2 regions of the Pseudomonas sp. LB1P83 genome follow, and region 2 is predicted to be linked to the other one. Evidence: predicted binding sites of a transcription regulator. Region 2 holds the regulator's gene; the other holds the start of a gene.
The links. The regulator sigma-54, encoded in region 2, starts transcription at its own class of promoters, with help from an activator protein. The targets are predictions, from matches to a motif close to ANTGGCATNNANNTTGCTNT.

Region 1: ACYZTY_RS06390 (flagellar basal body rod protein FlgF) is a predicted target of sigma-54. The motif match lies at 1,456-1,475, and genes of this name have one in related genera.

The regions. Positions count from the first base shown of each region.
Region 1 is NZ_CM142709.1:1,405,361-1,416,807, forward strand. Features, by position in the region: gene ACYZTY_RS06385 (sigma-54-dependent transcriptional regulator) at 1-1,153, shown strand, start outside; gene ACYZTY_RS06390 (flagellar basal body rod protein FlgF) at 1,530-2,270, shown strand; gene flgG (flagellar basal-body rod protein FlgG) at 2,316-3,101, shown strand; gene flgH (flagellar basal body L-ring protein FlgH) at 3,153-3,848, shown strand; gene ACYZTY_RS06405 (flagellar basal body P-ring protein FlgI) at 3,876-4,964, shown strand; gene flgJ (flagellar assembly peptidoglycan hydrolase FlgJ) at 4,976-6,274, shown strand; gene flgK (flagellar hook-associated protein FlgK) at 6,298-8,364, shown strand; gene ACYZTY_RS06420 (flagellar hook-associated protein 3) at 8,378-9,943, shown strand; gene ACYZTY_RS06425 (glycosyltransferase) at 10,037-11,447, shown strand, end outside.
Region 2 is NZ_CM142709.1:696,514-707,960, reverse strand. Features, by position in the region: gene hisD (histidinol dehydrogenase) at 1-434, opposite strand, end outside; gene hisG (ATP phosphoribosyltransferase) at 560-1,195, opposite strand; gene murA (UDP-N-acetylglucosamine 1-carboxyvinyltransferase) at 1,324-2,589, opposite strand; gene ACYZTY_RS03065 (BolA family protein) at 2,612-2,851, opposite strand; gene ACYZTY_RS03060 (STAS domain-containing protein) at 2,966-3,271, opposite strand; gene ACYZTY_RS03055 (MlaC/ttg2D family ABC transporter substrate-binding protein) at 3,268-3,924, opposite strand; gene mlaD (outer membrane lipid asymmetry maintenance protein MlaD) at 3,936-4,403, opposite strand; gene mlaE (lipid asymmetry maintenance ABC transporter permease subunit MlaE) at 4,403-5,200, opposite strand; gene ACYZTY_RS03040 (ATP-binding cassette domain-containing protein) at 5,200-6,009, opposite strand; gene ACYZTY_RS03035 (KpsF/GutQ family sugar-phosphate isomerase) at 6,287-7,261, shown strand; gene ACYZTY_RS03030 (KdsC family phosphatase) at 7,261-7,785, shown strand; gene lptC (LPS export ABC transporter periplasmic protein LptC) at 7,793-8,365, shown strand; gene lptA (lipopolysaccharide transport periplasmic protein LptA) at 8,352-8,900, shown strand; gene lptB (LPS export ABC transporter ATP-binding protein) at 8,900-9,625, shown strand; gene ACYZTY_RS03010 (RNA polymerase factor sigma-54) at 9,810-11,303, shown strand; gene hpf (ribosome hibernation-promoting factor, HPF/YfiA family) at 11,378-11,447, shown strand, end outside.

The sequences.
Region 1 (11,447 bases), 710 kb from region 2:
ACTGGTGCGCGCCAACAAGTCGCGGATCAATGGTTTGCGGGTCAAGGTCAAGGGCGATGTGTTTCTCGCTGACATCGCGCCGCTGCAATCGGAGCATGACGACAGCGAAGCCATGGCGGGCGCGGTTTTGACGCTGCACCGGGCTGATCGGGTCGGCGAGCGCATCTATAACGTGCGCAAGCAGGAGCTGCGCGGGTTCGACAGCATTTTCCAGAGCTCAAAGGTCATGGCAGCGGTGGTGCGTGAAGCCCGGCGCATGGCGCCGCTGGATGCGCCGCTATTGATAGAAGGCGAAACCGGCACCGGTAAAGAGTTGTTGGCGCGTGCCTGCCACCTGGCGAGCCCTCGCGGTCAATCACCGTTGATGGCACTCAACTGCGCCGGTCTGCCGGAATCGATGGCCGAGACCGAGTTGTTCGGTTATGGCCCCGGCGCTTTCGAAGGGGCGCGGGCCGAAGGCAAGCTCGGGCTGCTGGAACTGACGGCGGGCGGTACGCTGTTTCTCGATGGTGTCGGGGAAATGAGCCCGCGCTTGCAGGTGAAATTGCTGCGCTTCCTGCAGGACGGTTGCTTCCGCCGCGTAGGCAGTGATGAAGAGGTTTACCTGGATGTGCGGGTGATCTGCGCGACGCAAGTAGACTTGTCCGAGTTGTGCGCGCGCGGTGAGTTTCGCCAGGATTTGTATCACCGCTTGAACGTGCTGTCGCTGCACATCCCGCCGCTGCGTGAATGCCTCGACGGTTTGACGCCGCTGGTAGAACACTTCCTCGATCAGGCCAGCCGGCAGATCGGTTGCCCGCTGCCGAAACTCGCGCCGGCGGCGATGGAACGGCTGAGTCATTACCACTGGCCGGGCAATGTCCGGCAGCTGGAGAACGTGTTGTTCCAGGCAGTTTCCCTGTGCGAAGGCGGGACGGTGAAGGCCGAGCACATTCGCTTACCGGATTACGGCGTGCGTCAGCCGCTTGGCGATTTCTCGCTGGAGGGCGGACTGGACGCGATCGTCGGGCGCTTTGAGAAAGCGGTGCTGGAGCGTTTGTATTCCGAACATCCGAGCAGTCGGCAGTTGGGCAAGCGCTTGGGGGTTTCCCATACGACCATCGCCAACAAGTTGCGTGAGTATGAAGTCGGAAAAGACACCGGCAACGCATAGGCCCCTGTAGCAGCTGTCGTTGTGGCGAGGGGATTTATCCCCGTTCGGCGGCGCAGCCGTCGTAAAACCATCCCCCGCGGTGTAACAGGAAAATCTTGCATGCCGGGTTTGCGACGGCTTCGCCGCCGAACGCTGCCTCGCGGTGCTCGACAGCTGCTACAAGGGTTGCGTTGAGCTCACGAGGCTGACACTTGCCACCAAACGGCATGACACCGCCGGTTTTTCGTCTCCGATACATTTCCCCAGTCCTCGCAAAACACCTCAAGTCCTTTGTTTGCCGGGCCTCGCGCCGTCAAAAGAAAGTTGGTCTGCAAATTGCTTATCGCTCAGCAGTACAGCGGTGGGCGGCAAACGTCCGGCATGCAGAGGAAAGAGCGTGGATAAGTACCTTTATGTGGCAATGACCGGCGCCAGCCAGAATGCACTGGCGCAGAAGGCTCATGCCAACAACCTGGCAAACATTTCCACCAACGGTTTTCAGAAGGACCTGGAACAGGCCCGTTCGATGCCGGTGTTCGGTGACAGCTTTCCGGCGCGTGCTTTTGCCATGACCGAGCGTCCGGCCACCGACTTCTCTCCAGGTTCGCTGGTTCAAACCGGTCGCGACCTCGACGTCGCGGTGCAAGGCAATGGCTGGATCGCCGTGCAGACCCCGGACGGCGCTGAAAGCTACGTGCGCACTGGCAGCCTGAACGTGGACGCCCTGGGCGTGCTGCGGGCCGGCAACGGTATGCCGGTGATGGGCAATGGCGGACCGATCGCCGTGCCGCCCGAGCAGCAAATCGAAGTCGGCGAAGACGGCACCATCAGCATCCGTGCGATGGGCGAAGGCCCGCGCGTGATGGCTGAAGTCGACCGCATCAAACTGGTCAACCCTGACCTGAAGAACATGACCAAAGGCCTGGATGGTTCGATCCACACCAAAGACGGCAAGCCGGCGCAAGCCGATGCGGGCGTCAAACTGGTGTCCGGGTTCCTCGAGTCGAGCAACGTCAACGCCGTGGAAGAGATGACCTCGGTGCTGGCCTTGTCGAAACAGTTCGAGCTGCACATCAAGATGATGAACACCGCCAAAGACGATGACCAGGCCATGGCTCGGGTCTTGCAGATCAGCTAATTATCAGAACGTCGCGCCGTAAAACAGGCGCACGAGGAGAATCGAATGCTTCCGGCTCTATGGGTTGCCAAAACAGGTCTGTCCGCCCAGGACACCAACCTGACTACCATTTCCAACAACCTGGCCAACGTGTCGACCACGGGTTTCAAACGTGACCGCGCCGAGTTCCAGGACTTGCTCTATCAGATCAAACGCCAGCCAGGCGCCCAGTCGACCCAGGACAGCGAACTGCCGTCGGGTCTGCAAGTGGGTACCGGTGTGCGCATCGTCGGCACCCAGAAAAACTTCACCGCCGGCAGCCTGCAAACCACCGAGCAGCCACTCGACCTGGCCGTCGACGGTCGCGGTTTCTTCCAGATCCTGCAACCGGACGGCACCACGTCCTACACCCGTGACGGCACGTTCCACCTTGATTCCAACGGTCAGGTCGTCAACGCCAGCGGCTTCGCCCTGGAGCCGGCCATCGTCATTCCGAACGACGCGCAGACCTTCACGGTCGGTCGCGACGGCACGGTGTCCATCACCGTTCCGGGTAACCCGGCCAACCAGGTGATCGGCAACCTGCAAACCGCCGACTTCATCAACCCGGCCGGCCTGCAGGCAGTGGGTAACAACCTGTTCCTGGAAACCGCTGCCAGCGGCGCGCCGCAAATCGGTACGCCGGGCCTGAACGGTTTCGGTACCACGCTGCAGAACACCCTGGAAACGTCCAACGTCAGCACCGTTGAAGAGATGGTCAACATGATCACCACTCAGCGCGCCTACGAGATGAACTCCAAGGTGATCTCCACCGCCGACCAGATGCTCTCGTTCGTAACGCAGAATCTGTAATCAGTCTATGAGGCGACCATGAGGTCGCCTGCAATACCGTGAGGTAGGGTCATGAATCGCTTTGTATCTGTTCTGGCACTGAGTGGGGTCGTCGTGCTCGCGGGCTGCGTCGCTCCGCCGCCCAAGCCCAATGACCCTTACTACGCCCCGGTGTTGCCGCGCACGCCGTTGCCGGCTGCCGCCAATAACGGCTCGATCTATCAGGCCGGTTTTGAACAGAACCTGTACAGCGACCGCAAGGCGTTCCGGGTCGGTGACATCATCACCATCACCCTGAACGAACGCACCCAGGCCAGCAAGAACGCCAACTCGCAAGTGGCCAAGAACAGCAAGACCGACATCGGTCTGAGCTCGTTCTTTGGTGGCGGTCTGAGCACCAACGATCCGGTGGGCAGCGGTAGCCTGAGCCTGGACGTCGGTTACGAAGGCGACCGTGCGACCAAGGGCGACAGCAAGTCCGGGCAGAGCAACAGCCTGACCGGCTCGATCACCGTGACCGTCGCTGACGTGCTGCCCAACGGCATCATCGCCGTGCGCGGCGAGAAGTGGCTGACGCTCAACACCGGCGATGAGCTGGTGCGGATTGCCGGCATGGTGCGCGCCGATGACATCGCCACCGACAACACCGTGTCGTCGACCCGCGTCGCCGATGCACGCATCACCTACTCGGGCACCGGTGCGTTTGCCGATGCGAGTCAGCCAGGCTGGTTCGACCGTTTCTTCCTCAGCCCGCTGTTCCCTTTCTAGGTGGCTACGTTGAATCTTAAACACCTGATGGTGGCCGCCCTGATGCTGTCCGCTGCGTTCAACGCGCAAGCCGAGCGGCTGAAGGATATCGCCAGTATTTCCGGCGTGCGTTCCAACCAATTGATCGGCTACGGCCTGGTGGTCGGGCTTAACGGTACCGGCGACCAGACGACGCAAACCCCGTTCACCCTGCAGACCTTCAACAACATGCTCTCGCAGTTCGGCATCAAGGTGCCGCCGGGTTCGGGCAACGTGCAGCTGAAGAACGTCGCCGCCGTGTCGATCAGTGCTGATCTGCCGGCGTTCGCCAAGCCAGGTCAACAGGTCGACATCACTGTTGCTTCGATCGGTAACTCCAAGAGCCTGCGCGGCGGCACCTTGCTGCTGACGCCACTCAAAGGTATCGACGGCAACGTCTACGCGATTGCCCAGGGCAACCTGGTGGTCGGCGGTTTTGATGCTGAAGGTCGCGACGGTTCGAAGATCACCGTCAACGTTCCGTCGGCCGGTCGTATCCCCGGTGGTGCATCGGTGGAGCGTTCGGTGCCGAGCGGTTTCAACCAGGGCAACAGCCTGACCCTGAACCTCAACCGTTCGGACTTCACCACCGCCAAGCGCATCGTCGACAAGATCAACGACATGCTCGGCCCTGGCGTTGCCCAAGCTATCGACGGTGGTTCGATTCGGGTCAGCGCGCCGCTCGATCCAAGCCAGCGCGTCGACTATTTGTCGATTCTCGAGAACCTTGAAGTCGACCCGGGTCAGGCAGTGGCGAAAGTCATCATCAACTCGCGTACCGGCACCATCGTGATCGGCCAGAACGTCAAGGTATCACCGGCAGCCGTGACGCACGGCAGCCTGACAGTGACCATCACCGAAGACCCGATCGTCAGCCAGCCCGGCCCTCTGTCCAATGGCCAGACCGCCGTCGTGCCGCGCTCGCGGGTTAACGCTCAGCAAGAAGCCAAGCCAATGTTCAAGTTCGGCCCGGGCACCACCCTCGATGAAATCGTGCGGGCGGTGAACCAGGTCGGCGCGGCACCGGGTGACTTGATGGCAATCCTAGAAGCACTGAAACAGGCCGGCGCGTTGCAAGCCGACCTGATCGTGATCTGAGGACGGCGACCATGGATATGCGCAAGGGCGGTCTGGGTGTCAGCAGCAACGATTCGGGCTCCTATTCGGACTTGAATCGTTTGAACCAGCTCAAGGTCGGCGACAAGGACAGTGACGCGAACATGCGCAAGGTTGCGCAGGAATTCGAGTCGCTGTTCCTCGGTGAAATGCTCAAGTCCATGCGCTCGGCCACCGAAGCGCTGGGCAAGGACAACCCGCTCAACACGCCGGCGGCCAAGCAATACCAGGAAATGTACGACCAGCAGTTGGCTGTTTCCATGTCCCGCGAAGGCGGCGGTATTGGTCTGGCGGACGTGCTGATGCGTCAGATGTCGAAGAACAAACCGTTGGCGCCGGGCGAGGCTGCGGCCTTGTCCGCCGCCAAGCAGGAAGCGGCGAAAGCCGCGGTGCCGACGCCGATTGCCGCGGGCACCGTGGCCACCGACGGTCCACTGTCGCGGCTCAATGGTCAGCGTCCGTTGTGGGCTTCGCGTTCGGTCAAAGCGCCGACAGGCGAGGGCACCCATCGCAATGACATGGAGCTGATCAATCAGCGCCGTCTGGCCTTGCCACCGAAACTGGCCGATCGCTTGCTTGCCGGTCTGGTGCCTTCGGCAACGACGACCGCCGCGACAACTCCGAACAAAACCCTGCTGCCTGAACGCGCCGCGACGCCGGTAGTGGCCGGTGCCGGGCCGCTGTTCAATGGTGACTGGCTGCCTTCGCCAACCGATAACAAATCGAGCGGACGCTTGCAGGTTTACGGCCGTGCGATGGCGCAGATTCCACTGGCACCGCCGAAGAAAGCCTTCAGCTCCGCCGACGAATTCGTCAACACCATGCTGCCGATGGCCAAGGAAGCTGCCGACCGAATCGGCGTCGATCCGCGTTACCTGGTGGCCCAGGCGGCCCTGGAAACCGGTTGGGGTAAATCGGTCATGCGCGCCCAGGATGGCAGCAGCAGCCACAACCTGTTCGGCATCAAGGCCAGCAGCAGTTGGAAGGGTGAATCGGCGCGCGCGATCACCAGCGAATTCAGGAATGGCGAGATGGTCAAGGAGACGGCCGAGTTTCGTTCCTACGACTCGTACAAAGACAGCTTCCATGACCTGGTGACTTTGCTGCAATCCAATAATCGCTATCAAGATGTTCTGAAGTCTGCCGATAACCCAGAACAGTTTGTACGCGAGCTGCAGAAAGCCGGGTATGCAACAGACCCGTCCTACGCAAGCAAGATTTCGCAGATAGCCAAGCAGATGACGAGTTACCAAAACTACGCTGCGGCGGGCGCTTCCACTACGCCTCTATAGGCACAAGGCATAAGGTCTGAACCATGAGTTTGCTCAATATCGGGATGTCGGGTCTGGCCGCTGGCCAATCCTCGTTGATGACTACCGGCAATAACATTGCCAACGCCGACACCGCCGGTTACTCACGCCAGCAAACCGTGCAGAGTACTAAAGCCTCGAATCAGTTCGGCAACGTCTACATTGGCACCGGTACGACCCTGGCCGATGTACGCCGCGTCTACAACAGCTACCTCGATGCGCAATTGCAGACCACCACGTCGCTCAACAGCGATGCGGCCGCGTACGCCGGGCAGATCAGCCCGCTCGACGCGTTGCTGTCGGACAGCGGCACTGGCCTCAATGGCGCCCTGACCAAGTTCTTCGCCTCGGTGCAGAACGTCAACGCCAAGCCGGGTGACGACGCGTCGCGTCAGCTGCTGCTCAGCGATGCCCAGGCCTTGAGCAATCGTTTCAACTCAGTGTCCAGCCAGTTGACCCAGCAGAACGCGAGCATCAACGGCAACCTGACGAACATGGCCGATCAGGTCAACAAACTCGCCGCCACCGTGGCGCAGTTGAACCAGAAGATTTCCGAAGTTTCCAAGTCCGGCGGCATGCCGAACGAGCTGCTCGATGCGCGTAACGAAACCGTGCGTCAGCTCTCCACCTTCACCGGTGCGCAGGTCATCGAGCGCGACGGTAACCTCGACGTTTACCTGGGCAGCGGCCAGCCGCTGGTCATAGGTGGCACCGCCAGTACCCTGTCAGTGGTGCCGAGCCAAAAAGATCCTTCGCGCATGGGCATCCAGCTCGATCGCAACGGCAGCACCGTTGAGATCACCTCGGTGATGACCGGTGGTGAAATGGGCGGTCTGCTGCGTTATCGCGACACCGTGCTGGACCCAGCCATGAACGAACTGGGCCGCGTGGCCCTGGTTGTCGCCGATCAGATGAACAGCCTCCAGGCACAGGGCATCGACAAGAACGGTGCGTTCGGCTCGAACCTGTTCAACAGCATCAACAGTGCCGCGCAGATGGCCAGCCGCAGTGTTGCCACCGTCGGCAACAGCGCCGGTTCAGGCAACTTCGATGTGACCATCGCGGACAGCGGCAAGCTGACCATCAACGACTACAAGATCACCTTCACCACCGGCACCGACTACACCGTGTCGCGTCTGCCGGATGGCACGTCCATGGGCGCTTACAGCACCCTGACCACGCCACCGCCGGTGATCGATGGTTTCTCGTTGAAACTGACCGGCGGCACCGCCGCTGCGGGCGACACGTTCAAGATCACTCCGACTCGCAACGCGGCGGCGAACATCAAGACCGAGATGACCGACTCCAAGCGTCTGGCCATCGCTGCACCGTTGAGCGCGGCCATTACGCCGGGCGGCAGCGGCACCTTGACGATCCCGGCCAGCGGTCAGCCGACCCTGACCACGAAGTTTGATATTTACGATGCCGCCACCACCACGGCGATCCAGAATGGCATCAAGAATTCGACGCCGGTCAAAGTGGTGTTCGGTGCGGCATCTGCCGACGGCACCAGCCAGACTTACCAGTTGCTGGACGCCACGGGCGTGCAGATCAGCACCGGCACCATCAAGCCAAACCAGAACAACACCCTGAGCCTGAGCGTACCGCTCAAGGATGCCTTGGGTGCGCCGATCATGGATCCGGGCCCGCCGGCCGTGCAGCGTACCGCGACCTTCGACATGACCGTGGCCGGCTCGCCGGGCACCGGCAGCGCGATCGACATCAACGTTGCGCAGCCAGGCACGATGGACAACCGTAACGGTACCGCCCTTGCCGGCTTGCAGACCAAACAGGTCGTGGACACCGGGAGCGCCAGCAAAGGCATTTCCCTGACCGACGCCTACGGCAAACTGGTCGAAGGTGTGGGCGCCAAAGCCGCTCAGGGCAAGCTCGACAGTGCCGCAACCGGCGCCATCCTGGCCAACGCCAAAGGTGCTCGCGACTCGCTGTCCGGTGTCGACCTCGATGAGGAAACCGGCAACCTGGTCAAGTATCAGCAGTACTACACCGCCTCTTCGCAGATCATCAAGGCTGCGCAGGAAATCTTCAGCACACTGATCAACAGTCTTTAAGGAGTCGTAGCCCATGCGCATTTCTACCGCCCAGTTTTACGAGTCCTCTGCCGCGAACTATCAGAAGAATTTCGCCAACGTGGTCAAAAGCAGCGAAGAGGCCAGCAGCCTGGTTCGCGTCAACACCGCAGCCGATGATCCGGTCGGTGCCTCGCGCCTGCTGCAATTGGGTCAACAGGCGTCGATGCTCGATCAGTACAAAGCCAACACCAACACCCTCAAGGCGACCCTGGGTCAGACCGAAGCGGTGATGACCAGCATCAACAACGTGCTGCAGCGTGCCCAGGAACTGGCTATCGGTGCCGGCAACGGCGGCTACACCGACGCCGATCGTCAGGCCAACGCCACAGAGCTGGGCCAGATCGAAGAGCAGTTGCTGAGCCTGATGAACAGCAAGGACGAGAACGGCAAGTACATCTTCGCCGGTTCCAAGGGCGACACCGCGCCGTTCTCGCGCAACGACGATGGCACCTACAGCTACAACGGTGACCAGGTGACCCTCGACCTGGCAATCGGCGACACCATGTCGATGGCGACCAACAGCACCGGTTGGGAGGTGTTCCAGCAGGCGATCAATACCAGCCGCAGCCAGGTCACCCGCATCGCGCCGGCCGTGGATGACGGGCGTGTCGTCCTGTCTAATGGCCAGGTTTCGTCGAGCGTGACCTACAACAGCAAATTCCGTGCGGGCGAGCCGTACACCGTTGATTTCGTCAGCGCCACCCAGTTGAAAATCACCGACTCGGGCGGTAACGACGTGACTGCCGAAGCCAGCCAGGGCGGTGCGTTCGACCCGGCCGCCAAAGCCGGCCAGGGCGTGTCCTTCCGTGGTGTCGAGCTGACGCTCAACATCAACCTGGCAGCCGGTGACAACGCAGCTACCGTATTGCCGGGCCGCAGCTTCACTTTGGCGGCCAAGCCTGACACGTTCACCGCAACTCGCAGCCCGGGCAACCCGTCAGCGACTCAGGTGACCGGCAGCAGCATCACCAACCCGACGGCTTACCACGCCAGTTTCCCGACCGGTTCGGCGGTGATGAAATTCACCAGTGCCACCGCATTCGATTTGTACGCAGCACCGTTGACGGCCGACAGCAAACCGGTGTCTTCCGGCACCGTGGTGGCCGGCGTTGCGACCGCCTCGGGCGTGAGCTTCAACCTGGCCGGTACACCGGCGGCAGGCGATCAGTTCAGCGTGGCGGTCAACACTCACGAAACCCAGAACATTCTGGACACCGTGAGCCAGTTGAAATCGGCGCTGAACACGCCAACCAATGGCGATCCGATCCTGACCCAGAAGCTGCAAGCCTCCCTCGCTTCGGGCATCGGCAACCTGAAGAGCGGCAACGATCAGTTGTCCAGTGCACTGAGTTCGGTGGGCGGTCGTGGTTCGGCCCTGGATACCCAAAGCGACACCAACCAGAGCCTGGTCCTGGCGAATACCCAGACCCAGTCGGCGATCCGCGATTCCGATCCGGCCGCAGTGATGACTCGCCTGACGTTGCAACAAACCATGTTGCAAGCGTCGCAATTGGCCTTCAGCAAGATTGCTCAGCTGGGCTTGTTCAACAAGATCTGAGTCTGTGCCTGTCGAGCTGCCAACCGTCTTTTCCTAAGCGGTTTTGAAGCCTCTGCCTGAAAGGGCAGGGGTTCGCCGCTCGAGAGTTTTGTCGTGAATCAACACCCTCTAGTCAGTATCGTCATCCCCGCCTTCAACCCGCGCTTCTTCAGCCAGGCGCTGGAAAGTTCGCTCGCTCAGACTTACGAGAACGTCGAAATCGTCATCTGTGACGATTCGTCCGGCGACGAGATTCGCGACATCGTCGAGTCGTTTGCCGACCCTGTGCACACCGTTCGTTACCTGCGTAACCCCAAGCGTCTTGGCCTGCAAAAGAACCTGCTGCGCTGCGTCGAAGCCGCGCGTGGCGAGTTCATCAAAGTGCTGTGCGACGACGACCGTCTGTTCGCGCCGGCTATTGCCCTGCAAGCACAGGTGCTGATCGATCATCCCGAGGTCACCCTCGTTTGCGCCCTGCGCATGATGAGCGATGCCAACAACTTCATCTTGCCGCCACGGATCGACAATTGCCGTTTTTCGCCCATTGATTCGTTACTCAAGGGCGATGACATGCTGGCGATTTTCGAAGGTACGCCGAAGAACTTCATCGGCAACTTCAGCTCGACGCTGATGCGCCGTGCCGATGTGCTCGAGCTGTTGCCCGCGCTGATCCAGGAAGGTTCCGGCTTCGTCGCGATGCTCGATTTCGCCTTGTTCGTGTGCCTGTTACGTCGCGGCAACCTGGCTGCGCTGAACACCGTGCAGAGCACCGAGCGTCAGTACCCGGAACGCCTGAGCAAGACCCTGGAAATGACGCGGGCCGCTGTGCAGGAATGGGAATGGCTGACGCAAATGCTGACCGCACGCGGCGGCGAGTCGGCACCGGCCTCGGGTTGGGTGCGCAGCGTCGAACTGAGCAAGGCTGCTGAAGAACCGCGCAAGTGGGAAGAGCTGTGTGTGGTGCGTGTGCTGGGCAACCGCAACACCGTGGTCAACGGCCGAGTCGGCGGGAACAGCGACAGCTACGCCGATTTCTACCGCGAGTGGCTGGCGGTCCGCACCTTCAACCCGGCGGAAGCGCGGCACATGCCGGAACGCATCAGCCGCTGGGCTGTGCGTCCGAACCTGGTGCCGATCGTCATCGACACCGAATCCGACTGCGTCGGGCTCAAAGCCACGCTGTCCAGCATTGCCAGTCAACTGTACGCACCGCAAGCGGTCGTGGTGCTGTCCAACGCTGACTGCGATGCCGACGATAAAGTCCTGCAATTGCCGCTTGAGGCGAATTGGGCGCAACAGCTCAACGGCGTGGTGCCGCAACTGGAAGGTGCGCATTGGTTCTACCTGCTGCGTGCGGGTGACACGTTGCGCGAGTCGGCGCTGCTGGTGCTGGCCGAGCGCATTGCCAGTACGCCGGGCATGCTGTGCGCGTACAGCGATGAAGGCGCGCTGGTCGAGGGGGAATCCGTCGACCCGGTGTTCAAGCCTGACTTCAACCTCGACCTGATGCGTTCCTACCCTTACG
Region 2 (11,447 bases):
GGGTACGACGCCTTGCCGCCCGGGACGTACAGGCCGGCGCGATCCAGCGGCGTGACCTTCTGGCCCAGCACCGTGCCGTCTGCTTCGGTGTAGCTCCAGGAGTCCTGCTTTTGTTTTTCGTGGTAGCTGCGGACTCGGGACGCAGCTTTTTCCAGCGCTTCGCGCTGAGGCACGGTGATCCGGGTCAGGGCCAGCTCCAGGCGCTCGCGCGGCAGGATCAGATCCGCCATGGACGCAACGTCCAGGCCGTCGAACTGCCGGGTGAAGTCCACCAGCGCCGCATCGCCACGCTCGCGCACGGCTTTGATGATGTCGAGCACTCGCTGATTGACCGAGTCGTCAGACACACTTTCCCAGCTCAGCAGATGATCCAGATGATGCGCGAAATCCGGGTCAGCAGCGTTGAGTCGGCGAATTGCAGTCAGTGCGGTCATAGCGAGAGCCTCATAGGATTGGCAAAAACTCAGGCGCCCGAAGCTAACATTCGATCCGCTTGGGCACCTGAGAATTCTGGCTATGAGGCGGATAGACGGGCGCGACTTAACGTCGCGCGGGTGAATCAGCCGCGGTGTCGAGACTCCACTGCCTTGCGCAGGGTGTCGATCAACGCCTGGATACGGGCGTGCTGCATTTTCATCGAAGCTTTGTTGACGATCAGCCGGGAGCTGATGTCGGCAATGAAATCCTGGGGTTCCAGGCCATTGGCACGCAAGGTGTTACCGGTGTCGACCACGTCGATGATCTTGTCCGCCAGACCGATCAGCGGCGCCAGCTCCATCGAGCCGTAAAGCTTGATGATGTCGACCTGACGGCCCTGCTCGGCGTAGTAACGCTTGGCAACGTTGACGAACTTGGTCGCAACGCGCAGGCGGCCCTTGGGCTCGACGTCACCGACACGGCCGGCAGTCATCAGCTTGCACAGGGCAATTCGCAGGTCCAGAGGCTCGTACAGACCCTGGCCGCCATATTCCATCAGCACATCTTTACCGGCGACGCCCAGGTCCGCGGCACCATGCTCGACGTAGGTCGGCACATCGGTGGCGCGTACGATCAGCAGACGCACGTCGGCCTGGGTCGTGGGGATGATCAGCTTGCGGCTCTTGTCCGGATTCTCGGTCGGCACGATGCCCGCTTCAGCCAGAAGCGGCAGGGTGTCGTCAAGGATGCGGCCCTTGGACAGTGCGATGGTCAACATGGGAAACGTCAGTCCTTATCAGGCTACTGATGCCCGGTCGCAAACGGCGCCGGACACACATCGAGCCGGTAACCGGCTCGACTTGAAACGAATTCAACGGGCACGTCCCTGTGCCCATGCAGCAGGAACTAGCCCGGTACGCGGCGGATCTTGGCGCCCAGCATCTGCAGCTTCTCTTCGATGCACTCGTAACCACGGTCGATGTGGTAGATGCGGTCGATCAGGGTGTCGCCTTCGGCGATCAGCGCCGAGATCACCAGGCTGGCCGAGGCACGCAGGTCGGTGGCCATGACTGGCGCGCCCTTGAGTTTCTCGATGCCGGTGACGATGGCCGTGTTGCCCTCGACCTGAATGTGAGCGCCCATGCGGTGCAGTTCGTAAACGTGCATGAAGCGGTTTTCGAAGATCGTCTCGATCACTGCGCCCGTGCCTTCGGCAATGGCGTTGAGGGAGATGAACTGCGCTTGCATGTCCGTCGGGAACGCCGGGTACGGAGCGGTCCGCACGTTGACGGCTTTCGGCCGCTTGCCGTGCATATTCAGCTCGATCCAGTCTTCGCCGCAGGTGATTTCAGCACCCGACTCGCGAAGCTTTTCCAGAACGGCTTCGAGGATCGTCGGATCGGTGTCCTTGACCTTCACACGACCGCCGGTCACGGCAGCGGCGACCAGGTAAGTCCCGGTTTCGATACGGTCCGGCATCACTTTGTAAGTGGTCGGGTGCAGACGCTCAACGCCATCGATGGTGATGGTGTCGGTGCCGGCGCCAGTGATCTTGGCACCCATGGCGATCAGGAAGTTCGCCAGGTCGACGACTTCAGGCTCGCGCGCGGCGTTGGCCAGAACACTGCGGCCCTTGGCCAGAGCGGCGGCCATCATGATGTTTTCGGTACCGGTTACGCTGACGGTGTCGAAGAAAAAGTGCGCACCGCGCAGGCCGCCTTCTGGCGCCTTGGCCTTGATGTAGCCGCCTTCGACGTCGATGACCGCGCCCATGGCTTCGAGACCACGGATGTGCAGGTCAACCGGACGCGAGCCAATGGCGCAACCGCCAGGCAGTGCGACTTCGGCTTCACCGAAACGAGCAACCATCGGCCCCAGCACCAAGATCGACGCACGCATGGTTTTCACCAGTTCGTACGGTGCGATCAGGGTCTTGATGGTACGCGGGTCGATTTCGACGCTGAGCTTCTCGTCGATCACCGGCTCGATGCCCATGCGACCGAACAGCTCGATCATGGTGGTGATGTCGTGCAGGTGCGGCAGGTTGGCAACGGTTACCGGGCCATCGCACAGCAGGGTTGCAGCCAGGATCGGCAGGGCAGAGTTCTTTGCCCCGGAGATGCGGATTTCGCCATCAAGACGAACGCCGCCAGTAATAATCAATTTATCCATAAGAATCTCGACGCCCTTGGGCTCAGGTGCGCTCGGCCCAGGCCGCGCTGCTGAAAAATTTCATAGTGACCGCATGGATGCTGCCATCGGTGATCCATGGGTTCAAATGGGCATAGATCTGCTGCTGACGCTTCACCGGGCTCAACGCCGCCAGTTCATCGCTAATCACGTTCAGCTGGAAATTGCAGCCTTCGCCCTCAACTTCTACCAACGTTCCGGGCAGCTTTCCTTCAAGGAAGCTCTTCACTTCTACGGCCTGCATGCTCAACCTCAATCGGCGCCCTGTGCGCGCGGGTCGGACATCATACAAAAAAGCCCCGCGCCTGCGAACCCCGCGAAGCAGGACTCTGACGGGGGGCTTCTTTATAGATGCTGGTTAGGGATGCGCCAACAGCTCGGTCAATTCACTGACCTGAGCGATTTCGCGCATGTCTTCTGGCATCCCGCGGATGGTCAGCGCCTTGCCGGCCGCCTGTGCATCGCGCATAAAGCACAGCAGCAGGGACAAGCCCACGCTGCTGGACTTCAACACTGCCGAACAATCGACCACCACTTCGGCAGCCTGGCTGGACTTGATCAACGCCTGCCCCTGCTTGCGCAGACCAGGGCCGGTGCGGTAATCCAGCATGCCACTGAGTCGCAGCTCGCCGGTTTCGCTCATGCGAATGGCCGACACACTCATTGGGCTTGCTTCTCAGGGGTTTGACTCTTGCTGGCTTCCTTGGCCTTGGCGACTTCCCCGGCCCAACCGTTGATGGTCTTGTCCAGGTCATTGCCATTGCGCTGCATCGCATCAGCGAACTGATCGCGGAAAAGCTTGCCGATGTTGATACCGTTGATGATCACGTTGCGCAGTTTCCACTCGCCATTGATCTTCTCAAGTGTGTACGACACGGGATAGATCGAGCCGTTGGTGCCTTTGACCGTCATGGCAACGCTGGTACGGTCTCCCGACTCATCCTTGGCAGGATCGACGGTGATGCCCTGATTGTTGTACTCGAGCAAGGCGTTACCATAGAACTGGAACAGACCCTTTTTGAAGTTTTCTTCAAAGGTTTTCATCTGCGCAGGCGTGGCTTTGCGTGAGTACTTGACCGTCATGATGCTTTTGGAAATGCCCTCGGCATCCACGACCGGCCCGACGATGGTGTTCAGCGCCGTGTAAAAGTCTTGCGGGTCCTGCTTGTACTTCTCTTTGTTGGCCGCCAGGTCGGCCAGCAACCGAGTGGTGGTGTCCTGCACGATTTCGTGCGCTGAGGGCGCTGCCACGGCGTTAGCCATCAGCGGCAGGGCCGAGAGTAATACCAACAGGCCACGTCGCAAGGTAGAGATCATTCAAAAGCTCCTCATTTGGCGTCTTTGCTAACGGTATTGAGCAGAAATTTACCGATCAGGTCCTCGAGCACCAGCGACGACTGGGTGTCGTGGATGGTTGAACCATCCTTGAGCAAGGTTTCTTCCCCACCCACGCTGATACCGATGTACTTCTCACCCAACAGGCCAGCGGTCAGGATAGATGCAGTGGAGTCAGTCGGCAGGTTATCTACGCGCTTTTCCAGCTGCATGGTCACTCGACCGGTGAAACTGTCGCGGTCCAGATCGATCGCCGTGACCTTGCCGATGGTCACACCGGCCATGGTCACTTTAGCTCTGACAGTCAAACCGGCGATATTGTCGAAATACGCATAAGTTTTATAAGTATCGGTGGTGGCACTCGGGGACAGGCCACTGACCCGCAACGCTAGCAACAGCAAAGCCAGGATGCCAGCCAGCAAGAAAAGGCCGACACCGATTTCCAGGGTGCGGTTTTGCATCAGAAATCTCCAAACATCAAGGCGGTCAGAATAAAGTCCAGGCCGAGTACAGCCAATGAGGCATACACCACGGTCTTGGTAGTGGCCCGACTGATCCCCTCGGAAGTGGGCTCGCAGTCATAGCCTTGGAATACGGCGATCCAGGTCACGACGAAGGCGAAGACGATGCTTTTGATGATGCCGTTGAGCACATCATCAGTGAACGTCACGCTGTTCTGCATGTTGGACCAGTAGGAACCCTCATAGACACCCAGCCAGTCGACGGCCACCCACGAACCACCCCAGATACCCACCACGCTGAAAATCATCGCCAGCACCGGCAGGGAAATGAAGCCGGCCCACAGGCGCGGGGCAATGATGTATTTGAGCGGGTCGACACCAATCATTTCCAGACTGGACAACTGTTCGGTGGACTTCATGTTGCCGATTTCGGCGGTCAACGCTGAACCTGCGCGCCCGGCGAACAGCAATGCGGTGACCACGGGGCCAAGTTCACGCAACAGCGTCAGTGCAACCATCTGCCCGACCGCCTGCTCCGAACCGTAGCTGGACAGAATGTTGAAGCCTTGCAGCGCCAGCACCATGCCGATGAACACCCCGGAGACCACAATGATCACCAGGGACATCACGCCCACCGAATGCAATTGCTTGATCAGCAGGCCAAAACCGCCGCCGATACCGCCGCGGCCAAGCAAGGCGTGAAAAAGGAAAATCGCCGAACGCCCGAACACCGCCAGCACATCAATGCCGGCATGGCCGAACCGACGCACGCGTTCCAATAGTGAAATCTTGCGCATTAACGCTTCCCCAGAAGATCTGCGCGGTAATCCGTCGCTGGAAAGTGGTATGCGACCGGACCGTCGGGATCGCCGGTCATGAATTGACGAATACGCGGCTCCTGCGAGTTCATCAGCTCCTCGGGAGTGCCCTGCCCCAATACTTGCCCGTCGCCCACCACATAAATGTAATCGGCAATGCTCGCGGTCTCGGCCAGATCGTGGGAGACCACGATACTGGTGATGCCCAGCGCATCGTTGAGCAGACGGATCAGGCGCACCAACACGCCCATGGCGATAGGGTCCTGACCGACAAAGGGTTCGTCATACATAAGGATCTGCGGATCGAGGGCGATCGCCCGCGCCAGCGCGACACGGCGCTTCATGCCACCGGACAGTTCATCGGGCATCAGGTCGATGGCGCCACGCAAGCCCACGGCCTGCAATTTGAGCAGGACGATGTCACGGATCATTTCTTCCGGCAGCTCGGTATGAACGCGCAGCGGAAAGGCGACGTTCTCGAACACATCGAGGTCGGTAAACAGCGCACCGCTCTGGAACAGCACGCCCATGTGCTTGCGCGCATCGAACAGATCACTGCGCGACAACTTCGGCAGGTTCTGGCCATTGACCCAGACCTCGCCCTTGGTAGGCCGCAACTGTGCGCCCATCAATCGCAACAGCGTGGTCTTGCCACACCCGGAAGGCCCCATGATGCCGGTGACCTTGCCGCGCGGGATACGGATATCGACGTTATTGAAAATGCTGCGCGCACCGCGCTTGAAGGACAGTCCCTTCAGCTCGACCGCGTAGGCGTTATCGGCACTCATCTAAACTCCTTGCGATGCAGCCTCACACTCGGACGCCTGGCTTCCTGACGAAAGCACATACCTCCCCGGGCAGGCCGAACTGGCGGCGAACTATATCACTGCAAAGGCCAAGCGCCCAAGGCCCAAGCCCGCCCATGTTCAGCAACATGACAGGCAAAAAGCCTCATTCGGAGGGGATTAGGTAACAGGGAATGACAAAGCGTGACGAACTTGCGTGAGGGTTTTGATCATTACCGCTATAATCGCCGCCTTTTCATCAGGCTATACGATTTCTGACATGAGCCAATCCAGCGACCTGATTCAATCTGCACAACGCACCATCCGCCTCGAACTGGAAGCCGTACAAGGCTTGCTGCCCCATATCGACGCAGATTTCGTACGCGCTTGCGAGATGATTCTGGAGAGCAAAGGCCGCGTGGTCGTGGTCGGCATGGGCAAATCGGGGCACATCGGCAACAAAATCGCCGCCACCCTGGCCAGCACCGGCACCACAGCGTTTTTCGTGCACCCGGCCGAAGCCAGTCACGGCGACATGGGCATGATCACTCGCGACGACATCATCCTGGCCCTGTCGAATTCCGGATCCACCAATGAAATCGTCACCCTGCTGCCCCTGATCAAGCGTCTGGGCATCAAATTGATCAGCATGACCGGCAATCCGGACTCGGCGCTGGCCAAGGCCGCCGAGGTCAACCTCAACGTTCATGTGGAGCACGAAGCCTGCCCGCTGAACCTGGCACCGACCTCGTCGACCACCGCCGCGCTGGTCATGGGCGATGCCCTGGCCGTTGCACTGCTGGAAGCCCGCGGCTTTACCGCTGAAGACTTCGCGTTTTCCCACCCGGGTGGCGCGCTGGGCCGACGCCTGCTGCTGAAGGTTGAAAACGTCATGCACGCCGGTCAAGAGCTGCCGCAGGTTCAGCGCGGCACGCTGCTCAAGGACGCGCTGATGGAAATGACCCGCAAGGGCCTGGGCATGACCGTGATCCTGGAAGCCGACGGCAAACTGGCCGGAATCTTCACCGACGGTGATTTGCGCCGCACACTGGACCGCAGCATCGATATCCACAGCGCCACCATCGATCAGGTCATGACCGCGCACGGCAAAACCGCTCGCGCCGAGATGCTCGCCGCCGAAGCCCTGAAAATCATGGAAGACCACAAGATCAACGCACTGGTCGTGGTCGACAGCGAAGACCGCCCGGTCGGCGCCTTGAACATGCACGATTTGCTGCGTGCGGGAGTAATGTAATGAGCACGGACCTGCTGCAACGCGGCAAACAGATCAAACTCGCGGTGTTCGACGTCGATGGCGTGCTGACCGACGGGCGCCTGTACTTCCTCGAAGACGGCAGCGAATTCAAGACGTTCAGCACCCTCGACGGCCAAGGCATCAAGATGTTGATGGCAGCCGGCGTACAGACAGCTATCATCAGCGGCCGCAAGACCCCGGTGGTCGAACGTCGAGCGAAGAATCTCGGCATTCCTCACCTTTACCAGGGGCGCGAAGACAAACTGGTGGTGCTCGACGAACTTCTGGCTCAGCTCAACCTAAGCTATGAGCAGGTCGCCTATCTGGGCGACGACTTGCCGGACCTGCCGGTGATTCGCCGCGTTGGCCTGGGCATGGCTGTAGCAAACGCCGCCAGCTTCGTGCGTGAACACGCCCATGGCATCACCCAGGCCCGTGGTGGCGAAGGTGCTGCTCGCGAATTCTGTGAATTGATCCTGCGCGCCCAGGGCCGCCTCGATGCGGCCAACGCCGCGTACCTGTGAGCCCATTATGCTGAGCAAAAAGATTCGTAACATCCTGGTGTTCGGTTGCATCGCGGCGCTGTTTGCCGCGGTCGGCTACTGGAACATCAGCCCGGAACGCTTCCTCGACAAACCGGTGGTCAAGGTCGATGAAAGCGCGATCGACTATTACGCCCTCAACGCCCACAGCGTGCAGTACCTGCCGGACGGCAAATTGCAGTACGAAATGACGTCCGACAAGGTCGAACACATGAAAGTGAGCGAGGTGACGTTGCTGACCAACCCTGACCTGAACATGTTCCGCGGCACCGAGTTCCCGTGGCACGTCCAGAGTGAGCACGGCGAAGTCAACCCGGACGGCACTCAGGTCGAGCTGATCGACTCGGTGCGCATCACGCGTTTCGACGAGAAAAACCGCAAAACCCTGATTACCACCACCCGAATGACGGTGTTCCCGCAGCAGCAATATGCGCAGACCGATCAACCCGTTAGAATCGACGGCGCTGGCGGTGTATCGACAGGCAACGGAATGAAAGCGTATTTGAAAGAAAGCAGGATACACCTGCTATCGAACGTAAGAGGACAGTATGAGGCTCGTTAAAACTCTCCCTATTTTGCTCAGTCTGGGCGCAGCACTGGGAAGCGTGAGCGCCTGGGCTCTGCCGGACGATCAACAGCAGCCTATCCGCATTCAGGCCGACGACGCCCAACTGGACGACAAGAACGGCATTGCCACCTATAAAGGTGACGTGATCATCACCCAGGGCTCGATGAAGGTCACCGGCAATACTGTGACCATGACCCGCACCCCAAACGGCGATATCGACGTAGTGACTTCGGTGGGCAACCTCGCCTACTTCGAGCAGCTGCAAACGGCAGGCGATACAAAGCCTGTTCAAGGCTATGGGGTCACTATCCAGTACCACGCCTCGCAAGACCGCGTCGTGCTGATCGACCGCGCCAAAGTCATCGACAAGGACGGCAACGTGACCCAGGGCGAGAAAATCGTCTATGACACCAACAAAAAGCTCGCCAGCGCCGGTCGCGCTACGGGCAGCAAGGTCACCGAGTCGCGTCCGCGGATCGACATGGTGATCCAGCCCAAAAAGAAAACCGAAGAGCAAAAGGCCCCTTAATGGCAACTCTGAAAGCTCAGCATCTGGCCAAGAGCTACAAGAGCCGCCAGGTCGTGCGTGACGTCAGCCTGTCCATCGACAGCGGTCAAATCGTCGGCCTGCTGGGTCCTAACGGCGCCGGCAAGACCACCTGTTTCTACATGATCGTTGGCCTGGTGCAGGCGGATCAGGGTCGCGTATTGATCGACGACCTGGACGTCAGCCACCAGCCGATGCACGGTCGTGCAAAGGCCGGTATCGGCTATCTTCCGCAAGAAGCGTCGATCTTCCGCAAACTGTCGGTGGCCGACAACATCATGGCCATCCTCGAGACCCGCAAGGAACTCGACAAGGCCGATCGTCGCAAAGAGCTGGAAAGCCTGCTGCAGGAATTCCACATCAGCCACATCCGCGACAACCTCGGCATGAGCCTGTCCGGTGGTGAACGTCGCCGTGTGGAAATCGCCCGGGCACTGGCCACCAACCCGAAATTCATTCTGCTCGACGAACCTTTCGCCGGCGTGGACCCGATTTCGGTGGGCGACATCAAACAGATCATCTATCACCTCAAGGCCAAAGGCATTGGCGTGCTGATCACTGACCACAACGTCCGTGAAACCCTGGACATCTGCGAAACCGCCTACATCGTCAACGATGGCCAGCTGATCGCCGAAGGTGACTCCGCCACCATCCTGGCCAACGAACTGGTCAAGGAAGTGTATCTGGGCCATGAGTTCCGCCTTTAAGCACTGAGGTGTCTGGCTGATTGTCCGAGCGCTTTTCTCGATAAAAAATCAATACTTTTTTATTGTTACAGCGCTCTAGGCAAACGCTGCAGTTTCGGGCATATAATTTGCTTATGTTTGGCGCTCCGGCGCCCTGTAGTGGATGGCGCATGTGCGCCGGCGAATAAGGTGTTAAGCCCCTGCCATGAAACCATCGCTAGTCTTGAGAATGGGCCAGCAGCTGACGATGACACCGCAGCTGCAACAGGCCATCCGCCTGCTCCAATTGTCGACCCTGGACCTGCAACAGGAAATCCAGGAGGCCCTGGAGTCCAATCCGATGCTCGAACGCCAGGAAGAAGGCGACGACTTCGATAATGCCGACCCCTTGGCCGACAAAGCCGAACAGCTACCCAACGCCGATGTTTCGGAACCCTCCTACCAGGAAACCGCCCCCACGGTGGATAACCTCGAGGAAGGTGACTGGAACGAGCGCATTCCCAACGAACTGCCCGTCGATACCGCGTGGGAAGACGTCTACCAGACCAGCGCCAGCAGCCTGCCGAGCAACGATGACGACGAGTGGGATTTCACCACCCGTACATCGGCCGGTGAAAGCCTGCAAAGCCATTTGCTGTGGCAACTGAACCTGGCACCGATGTCCGACACCGATCGCCTGATCGCCGTGACCCTGATCGACTGCATCAACAATCAGGGCTACCTGGACGAAACCCTCGAGGAAATTCTCGAGGCCTTCGATCCGGAACTGGACATCGAACTGGACGAAATCGAAGCCGTCCTGCACCGCATCCAGCAATTCGAACCGGCCGGCATTGGCGCCCGCAACCTGGGCGAATGCCTGCTGCTGCAACTGCGCCAACTGCCCGCCAAGACGCCTTGGTTGGCCGAAGCCAAGCGTCTGGTCAGCGACTACATCGACCTGCTCGGCAGCCGCGACTACAGCCAGCTGATGCGCCGCATGAAGCTCAAGGAAGATGAACTGCGCCAGGTGATCGAGCTGGTGCAGAGCCTCAACCCTCGTCCGGGCTCGCAGATCGAGTCCAGCGAGGCCGAGTACGTAGTTCCTGACGTGATCGTGCGCAAGGATAACGAACGCTGGCTGGTCGAACTGAACCAGGAATCGGTGCCACGGCTGCGGGTCAACGCCCAGTACGCCGGTTTTGTGCGCCGCGCCGATACCAGCGCCGACAACACCTTCATGCGCAATCAGTTGCAAGAGGCCCGCTGGTTTATCAAGAGCCTGCAAAGCCGCAACGAAACCCTGATGAAAGTAGCCACCCAGATTGTCGAGCATCAGCGCGGCTTCCTGGAATACGGTGACGAAGCGATGAAACCGCTGGTGCTGCATGACATCGCCGAAGCGGTGGGGATGCATGAGTCGACGATTTCGCGGGTGACCACGCAGAAATTCATGCATACCCCTCGGGGCATATATGAACTGAAATACTTTTTCTCCAGCCACGTCAGCACCTCCGAAGGCGGTGAATGCTCGTCCACAGCGATCCGCGCGATCATCAAAAAACTGGTTGCGGCGGAAAATCAGAAAAAGCCGTTGAGTGACAGCAAGATCGCTGGTTTACTGGAGGCACAAGGCATTCAGGTGGCTCGCCGCACCGTCGCCAAGTACCGCGAATCCCTCGGGATCGCGCCTTCGAGCGAACGCAAGCGGTTGATGTAGGGCCACGCCACAGCGTTCCAGTGGTAGATCATCTGATCTACCGCTTTATGCACTGGCAACGAAGGAGAAGCTGTATGCAAGTCAACATCAGTGGACACCAACTGGAAGTGACCGAACCTCTTCGCACCTACATCGGCGAAAAAC